2 regions of the Corallincola luteus genome follow, and region 1 is predicted to be linked to the other one. Evidence: predicted binding sites of a transcription regulator. Region 1 holds the regulator's gene; the other holds the start of a gene.

Region 1 (4,487 bases):
GTCGTTACACCTACGGCCGCTTCAACAGACACAGTAAACGCTGTCGAATATTGCGCATTATTGTTATCCACCATTAATGGCAGATTCAGCTTCATGCAACGCTCTCGATTCATTGGCAAACAGATCAGACCGCGGCCATGGGTGGCCATAAAATTAACCGCTTCAGGGGTTACCTTTTCAGCAGCCATGACGAAATCACCCTCGTTCTCTCGGTCTTCGTCATCCATCAAGATCACCATCTTGCCCTGGCGAATATCTTCAATCAGCTCTTCAATGCTGTTTAATGCCATTTTCTGCCTGCCTTTATCATTCTATTTTTAGCCATAGGAGCTGGCTTATTGTCGAGCGTGTCATTGTCGGGCCTGACAATATGAAATCACTCTTATCTAGTGGTGTTATCAGCTGCTTATTTCAAGAAGCCGGTACGACCCAACAGAGCCATCACATCACTTTGTGGCTGGGCTTCACTGACCGCAGCCTTATCCCCTAACATCAGCCGCTCGATATAACGAGCGATCTGATCAACTTCCAAATTCACCTTAATACCGGTTTGAAACCCTTTCATGGTGGTCTCATCTGCGGTATGGGGCACTATGGTCAACTTAAAGCGTGCACCGTCAACGGCGTTCACCGTCAAACTAATCCCATCAATACAGATAGAGCCTTTCTCGGTAATGTAACGAGCCAGATGTTCCGGAGCTTGTAGCCAAAATTCAATTGCACGCCCTGTCGATTCGCGGCTAACAACCTCAGCTAAAGCATCAACGTGCCCACTGACCAGATGCCCGCCCAAACGGGTCGTTGGCGTGACCGCCTTTTCCAGGTTCACCCGCGCACCGCGGCTGGCACTGGCAAAGTTTGACCGCTTCAAGGTTTCAGTAGACAAGTCAGCACAGAAGCTGTCGCTAGAAAGCGCCACCACGGTCAAACAGACGCCGTTGCTGGCGATGCTGTCACCCAGCTTAACGTCGCTCAAATCTAATTTACCGGTAGCGATCTCCAGAGTCACATCTTGCCCCTTCGGCTCAATACGACGGATCTCACCAACCGCTTCAATAATTCCTGTGAACATAAATTCTCATGTCTATCGCTGTGAGCAGAACGACTTAATCATCGAGCTTAGGTTTAAACGTAGCAACAATCCGGAGATCGTCTCCAACCTGCCGGATATCTTGCCAGTCTAACTCTGGCAGTTGCGCCATGTCGTCAAACTCGGTCAAGTTAAATAGTCCTTGAGCACTGTTTCCCATTAATTTGGGCGCCAGATACAAAATAAGCTCATCAACCAGACCGGCATTCAGCAGCGCTCCGGCAAGTCTTCCTCCGGCTTCAACCCAAACCTCATTGATCTCTTTACTGGCAAGTTGGCGCATTAAATTACGCAGATCCAACTTACCTTCCAATTCGGGGATGGCCAGCATAGTCACGTTTTCTTGCCACGGAGCTTCCACATCGGCAGCTTTTCTGGCGATCCAGAGTTCGCCGGGCAGCTGGAACATCTTTAGCGCGGGCGAGATCTGTTTACGACCATCAACCACCACACGCACCGGTTGTCTGACGGGCAAAGGATAATCTTGAATTAACTGTTCCGGCCTCACATTCAACGCCGGATCATCGGCCAGCGCAGTGCCGCTACCGGTGACAATAGCGCAACTCCGTGCGCGCCAATGCTGCACATCCGCACGAGCAGCTGCACCGGTGATCCACTGGCTCTTGCCATTACTCAGCGCTGTTCGCCCATCCAGACTGGCTGCCATTTTTAGGCGTACCAGAGGCATACCAGACTGCATTCGTTTAATAAAACCGGGGTTTAAGCCCTCGGCTTGCGCTTCCATAAGTCCATAACGCACACGAATGCCTGAGGCTTCCAACAAGCCAATACCCTGGCCTGACACTAGCGGGTTAGGATCAACCATAGCAACAACCACTTCTGTAACCCCTGCATGCACTAAGGCTTCAGCACAGGGACCAGTGCGGCCATGATGAGAGCAGGGTTCTAAAGTGACGTAGCAGGTCGCGCCGTTGGCCTGCTCTCCCGCTTCAGCCAGGGCATTCACCTCGGCGTGCCCTTCTCCCGCGCGCCGATGATAGCCTTCACCCACAATCTGCCCAGCGTTGACAATGACACACCCCACCCGAGGGTTCGGAGAGGTGGTATATAGTGCCCGCTCAGCTAAATGAATAGCGCGCTGCATGAATCTGTGGTCGTCTGGAGAAAATCGCGCCATAGGATGCTCTGCTTGGTTCGCTCAGGTTAGTGGTTTTGCGAATTATTGCCCAACTTGGCAATCACATCTTCAAACTCACCGATGGTTTCGAACGACAGGTAAACGGAGGCAAAACGAATATAAGCCACTTTGTCCAGCTTCTTCAACGCTTCCATCACCAGCTCTCCGACCATCTTACTGCCCACTTCACGCTCACCAGTGGCGCGTAAACTGGACTTAATATCAGCCACAGTCTGTTCCAACTGATCAACACCGACAGGACGTTTCTCCACAGCGCGAAGTAACCCGCTGCGTAGTTTATCTTCATTAAAAGGTTCACGGCTGCCATCGCGCTTAATTAGACGCGGCATTACCAGCTCTGCGGTTTCAAAGGTGGTGTAACGTTCATGGCACTTAGTACATTCACGGCGGCGACGCACCTGACTGCCATCAGCCACTAAACGTGAATCGATCACCTTGGTATCTGGCGCAAAACAAAACGGGCAATGCATAAGCTCTCCTTGGGTAAGCGCTCACCATAACGAACTCTCGGATAAAAACAAAAAAACTGGCCGTCCTATTAGAGACGGCCAGTTATCAGCGCGTGAGTTCCGCCTTTATCTTAAGCGTAAACTGGCAGACGCTTGCAGATCTCTTCCACTTTACCGCGTACTTCAGCGATAACAGCTTCATTTTCAATGTTATCAAGTACGTCACAGATCCAGCCAGCTAACTCTGTCGCATCAGCTTCGCTGAAGCCACGACGGGTAATTGCTGGTGTACCGATACGCAGACCAGAGGTCACGAAAGGTGAACGCGGATCATTAGGTACGGAGTTCTTGTTCACTGTGATGTGCGCGTTACCTAAAGCAGCATCGGCATCTTTACCAGTGATATCTTTGTCGATCAAATCAACCAGGAACAGGTGATTATCAGTACCGCCGGAAACGATCTTGTAACCGCGATCGATAAAGCCTTTCGCCATCGCTTTTGCGTTAGCGACTACCTGCTTCTGGTACTCTGCAAACTCTGGCTGCAACGCTTCTTTGAAAGCAACCGCTTTAGCTGCAATCACGTGGCATAAAGGACCGCCCTGACCACCAGGGAATACAGCGCTATTCAGTTTCTTGTAGATAGCTTCGTCATTGCATGCAGATAAGATCAAACCGCCACGAGGACCGGCAAGGGTCTTATGAGTGGTGGTAGTCACTACGTGGGCGTGGGGTAATGGATTCGGATAGATACCCGCCGCCACTAAACCAGCAACGTGTGCCATATCAACAAACAGGTAGGCACCCACTTCGTCGGCAATTTCACGGAACTTAGCCCAGTCTAGGATCCCTGAATAAGCAGAGAAACCAGCGATAATCATCTTCGGCTTATGCTCCAAGGCCAGCTTGCGTACCTCTTCGTACTCGAGCTTGCCATCATCATTGATACCGTACTGAACCGCGTTGTAGATCTTACCAGAAAAGCTGACATGAGAACCGTGAGTCAGGTGACCACCATGGGCCAGGCTCATACCCAACACAGTGTCACCAGGCTCAATCATCGCTTGGAATACTGCAGAGTTGGCCTGAGAACCAGCATGGGGCTGTACATTGGCATAGGTTGCGCCAAACAACTCACATGCACGGTCGATCGCCAACTGCTCGGCGACATCAACGTATTCACAACCACCGTAATAACGCTTAAAAGGATAGCCTTCTGCGTATTTATTGGTCAGCTGAGAGCCTTGTGCTTCAAGTACACGAGGGCTGCAGTAGTTTTCTGACGCAATCAGTTCGATGTGGTCTTCCTGACGAGACACTTCGTTGGTCATCGCCTGCCACAATTCAGGATCGAAATCGGCAATATTCATATCACGCTTCAGCATGGTTTCTCCCGGCGGGTGCCAAAAATGGGCTAAGAGGGTGTTTCAAGGCGGCGTATTTTACCCTGAGTAATGCCGTATGCCTAGTTTTTGTCTCTTCTTTGACCTTAAACAAGGCGTTATACGAGAACAACTCGCGCTGCGATCAGCAAAAATACAACCCCTGTGACCCTGTCTATCCAATGACTATAACGTTTTAACCAAGGCAAAATGCCTTGATGGGAAAGTAACAGTGAAACCAAGGTATACCAGCACCCGTCCACGAGAGTCACGGTCGACACCAGCATTAAAATAGTCAGCCAATTCATATCTGCGGCGATGAACTGGCTAAAGAGTGCGGTAAAAAACAGGGCGATTTTGGGATTCAAAAAAACGATAGCAAACGCTTCGCTCGCCGAATGCAGATA
Region 2 (4,487 bases), on a different contig from region 1:
CGGTCTGCGGTGAGCAGCACAAGCGGGATACCCGTTTGATAGGCTTCAACGACAGCGGGTAGTAGGTTGGCAACTGCAGATCCTGAGGTGACAACAATCGCCACAGGGCGGCCGCTGGCTTTGGCCAACCCCAACGCCAAAAAGCCTGCGCCGCGTTCATCAAAGTGGGTATGACGCTGAATATCAGGGTGTTGCGCAAAGGCTAGGGTCAAAGGCGCTGAGCGAGAGCCCGGTGCGATCACAACGTGCTGGACACCCGCTTGGTACAGCGATTCAACCAACCAGAGACTCCAGCGCTGGTTGCGCCAGGCCGTTGTCTGGCTTGCCGTTTGTTGGCTCATTTTTGTCCCATCAGGCTGCGTACCGTGGCGACTTTGTTGTCTAGCTCTTGCCACTCTTTATGGGCATCGGAGCCATCAACAATCCCTGCGCCAGAGTAAAGTGCCAACTGGCAGCCTTCAATATGAGCACTGCGGATGGCGACACTAAACTCACTGTTAGCATGGCTTAGATAACCAATCGCGCCAGCATACCAGCCACGTTGGAAGGGTTCATGGGCAGCAATAAAGCGCAGCGCATCGGCTCTGGGGGTGCCACCAACGGCGGGTGTGGGATGCAGTCGAGCCAGCAGATCGGCATCGCAGATCTCTTTGCGTAAACGGCCATGGATGGCGCGCTTGAGGTGCTGCAAGCGGTTCAACTTAAGTACTTGCGCCCGATCATCGTAGCTTAGGGCATCACAGATCGGACCGAGACGCGATAAAATATCATCCAGCACGATACGATTCTCACGCCGGTTTTTGCCGTCACCAAGCAGTGCCATCGCGATCAGACGGGCATGTAACGGGTCTTTCGGTCGCACATCGGTTCCTGCGACCGCTTCGCTCAATAGTTGACGACCATCGCGCTTGAACAGGCGCTCGGGGGTGCAGCCGATAAAACTGCTCTGGTTATCAAGTTGCAAGGCAAAAGGGGTGCTGTGCTGATTGGCTTGGTGCCAACGTTGTAGCAGCAACCAGGGATCACAGGGTTGTCCGGTTGTCAGTAACTGACGCCGGGCTAACACCACTTTCGATAGAATGGGCTGTTCCGCTAATGCCTGACTTACCAGCTTCGCCCAACTGGCCTGCTCCGGTGAGTTACACACCGCCAATACGTCGGGTAAAGGCGGGCATGGGGAGTGAGCCGGTTGACGAAGTGTGTGCAGTGCATCCTTGGCGGCAGCCATTTCGTCTGTGAAGCTGTGTGCTTCATCAACCCATAAGTTAAGGGTCAGGGTGATGTTGTCATCTTGCCGTTGCCATAATAGTCGCGGCAGAAAAAACAGTGGCTGCTCGGTGCCGGGGGTGTTGGTGTCATCAAAGGGCAGGGCGCCCATGATCACTAGCGGTAAAGCGGCTGATTCACTTAAGCAGTGACTCGCCTCATTGGCAGTGGCAAATTTACGCACACAGCCGGTGGCTGCGAGCTCTTTATCTGACTCACGGCTTTGCCAATAGGCCTTGGGATATTGGCTTTGTGCTTGCAGCCACGGAATACCACTGACTCTGTCTAGTGTCTGAACCAGTTGCAGCGGCCCACGAAACGGACCCAAGTTGGATAACTGCGTCAGTAAAGGTATCGACGGATCAGATTTCGCTGGGATCGGAAGTTGCCGCACTGCCATGGTTGGCGGAGTCCATAGTTTTTACTCTGAAGAACATTTTGAAGCAAATTCATAGGCCTGCAAGCCCAGCGTGAAAAACTGTTGATTCATGGCAATATCATGCTGGTAAAATTGGCATATTGATTTTATTAATGTTTTCTTTCTTGTTGGTACTTGGTAACGCTATCACCTACTACATATAGTGTTTTTTCTAAGATTATTCACATCATTGTGGGTTTCGTGGTTAATATCACAAATCCTAAAATTTAATTTTTTCGCCAACCCCGCGCCGTAAAAGGCTTGCTTCGATTTCGCCCTTAAAATTGCCCACAAGGCGCGCTTGTCAATAATGTATTTCATAAACACTAGATATATACTTTCGCCATTGTTGATGGCACTAGATGTTGTGTTTGTAGTGGACATCATGTGTATAGCCTGTGAATAAGTAATCCGAATAGGGAGACCCCGGTATGGCCCGCGCCACTGCTACCGCAAAACAACAAGAAAACGCGGAAGTCCAACTCGAACTTCAACCTGCTTCTTACGACATCTGGGATAAGAAATATCGCCTGAAAGATAAGCAGGGTGTTGCGCTGGACAAAGATCTCGATGACACCTTTCGCCGTGTTGCGAAAGCCACCTCATCGGTTGAATTGACGCCCGAGTTGCAGAACGAGTGGTATGAGAAGTTTTTGTGGGCATTGCGCAACGGCGCTATCCCTGCTGGCCGTATTACCTCTAATGCCGGTGCCGAGGCTTATAAGCCAGCCACTTCTACCATCAACTGTACCGTATCCGGTATCGTTAAAGATTCGATGGATGGCATCCTGAATAAGGTGCACGAAGCTGGCCTGACCCTGAAAGCGGGTTGCGGTATCGGTTATGAATTTTCTACTTTGCGCCCGAAGGGTGCGTATGTTTCTGGCGCAGGTGCTTATACGTCAGGACCTCTGAGCTTCATGGATATCTTCGACAAGATGTGTTTCACCGTGAGTTCAGCCGGTGGCCGTCGTGGTGCGCAGATGGGTACGTTTGACGTATCTCATCCAGATGTAATGGATTTCGTGCGTGCCAAGCGTGAAGATGGTCGCCTCCGTCAGTTCAACCTCTCTTTGCTGATCACCGCTGACTTTATTGAAGCGGTGAGAGCCGATGCCGACTGGCCATTGTCGTTCCCGTTGACGCAATCCGAGATCGATACCGACTCGTTGGATGTGAACAACAAAGAGCAGGTGGTTTGGCGTCCATGCCCATTTGATATCAACTATGCCCGTGAGCAAGAGTACGTGCTGAATGATCGCGGTGATGTCTGCTGCCGTGTGTTTAATACCGTGCGTGCCCAGCGTTTATGGGACGTGATCATGAGTTCAACTTATGACTATGCCGAGCCAGGATTTATCCTGATCGACAAAGTTAACGAGATGAACAACAACTGGTTCTGTGAAACCATTCGTGCCACTAACCCATGTGGTGAACAGCCGCTGCCTCCGTATGGCGCGTGCTTGTTAGGCTCGATCAATCTGACCAAATTTGTGGTTAATCCATTTACTGAGCAAGCCTCTTTCGATTTCGAGAAGTATCGCGAAACCGTGGCTATCTTCACTCGCATGTTAGACAACGTGGTTGAGATCAACGGCCTGCCATTGGGCAAGCAGCGTGACGAGATCATGAACAAGCGTCGTCACGGTATGGGCTTCCTTGGTTTAGGCTCAACCCTGACCATGCTGGGCATGAAGTATGGCGATGCTGCGTCGGTTGATTTTACCGAAGAAGTGGCGCGTGAAATGGCGGTGGAAGGCTGGCGTGAAGCACTGCGTTTGACCGAAGAGAAAGGCGCAGCACCGATCATGGAGCAAACCTTCACTGTGACGGAAGATATGTTGGTGAATCGCCCTGAGATGCGCAAAGACGGCATCAAAGTAGGCGACGAACTGGCAGGTAAAGTACTGCATGGTCGCTATAGCCGTTACATGCAACAGATCGCTGAAGTTGACCCTGAGCTCGTCGAACAGTTGATCGAGAAGGGCGCACGCTTTACTCACCATAGTTCTATCGCACCGACCGGGACTATCTCGTTGTCGATTGCCAATAACGTTTCGAACGGTATCGAGCCATCATTCAGTCACAAGTACATTCGTAACGTGATCCGTGAAGGTAAGAAGACCAAAGAGCCTGTGGCGGTTTATAGCTACGAGCTGTTGGCCTACCGCGAGTGGATCGATGCCGATGCTGAGCCAGAAGGCGGCTCTTTACCGGATTACTTTGTGACAACGGATCATGTCTCGCCATCACAGCATGTGGATATCCAAGCAGCGGCACAGAAGTGGGTAGACAGCTCAATCTCCAAGACCGTGAATGTACCTACCGATATCGCTTATGAAGATTTCAAAGGCTTGTATCTGTATGCTCACGAGAAAGGTCTAAAAGGTTGCACCACCTTCCGCTTTAACCCGGAAGCGTTCCAGGGCGTATTGGTGAAAGAGTCAGACCTGGAAAATACCGAATATGAGTTCTCCCTTGATGACGGCACCACCGTTAAGCTCAAGGGTAATGAAGAGATTGAATATGACGGTGAAGTACACACCGCAGCTAACTTGTTTGATGCCTTAAAAGAAGGCTACTACGGCAAGTTCTAAGCGACGTCGACTACACTGGAGATTAGAGATGACTATTAAAATCGACAAAAAAATCGTTGGTTACAAGGTGTGTAGCGAGCAAGACAAGCTAGATGCGCAAGCTGCCGCCGAACAGGAAATCGCGGATAACGTGGTGACTTTGCACGAAAAGATTGATCGCCCAGAGATGCTGATCGGCAGTACTTATAAGATCAAGCCGCCAGTAT

The links. The regulator NrdR, encoded in region 1, represses ribonucleotide reductase genes. The targets are predictions, from matches to a motif close to AAACACNANATNTNGTGTTT.
Region 2: EZV61_RS09080 (adenosylcobalamin-dependent ribonucleoside-diphosphate reductase) is a predicted target of NrdR. The motif match lies at 2,038-2,057, and genes of this name have one in related genera.

What each region holds. Positions count from the first base shown of each region.
Region 1 covers NZ_SJXE01000005.1:50,636-55,122, reverse strand. Annotated here, with positions in the region: gene ribBA (bifunctional 3,4-dihydroxy-2-butanone-4-phosphate synthase/GTP cyclohydrolase II) at 1-290, opposite strand, end outside; gene EZV61_RS11320 (riboflavin synthase) at 407-1,072, opposite strand; gene ribD (bifunctional diaminohydroxyphosphoribosylaminopyrimidine deaminase/5-amino-6-(5-phosphoribosylamino)uracil reductase RibD) at 1,107-2,228, opposite strand; gene nrdR (transcriptional regulator NrdR) at 2,255-2,719, opposite strand; gene glyA (serine hydroxymethyltransferase) at 2,830-4,083, opposite strand; gene EZV61_RS11300 (LysE family translocator) at 4,200-4,487, opposite strand, start outside.
Region 2 covers NZ_SJXE01000003.1:219,420-223,906, forward strand. Annotated here, with positions in the region: gene menD (2-succinyl-5-enolpyruvyl-6-hydroxy-3-cyclohexene-1-carboxylic-acid synthase) at 1-341, opposite strand, end outside; gene EZV61_RS09075 (isochorismate synthase) at 338-1,666, opposite strand; gene EZV61_RS09080 (adenosylcobalamin-dependent ribonucleoside-diphosphate reductase) at 2,116-4,281, shown strand; gene EZV61_RS09085 (TSCPD domain-containing protein) at 4,310-4,487, shown strand, end outside.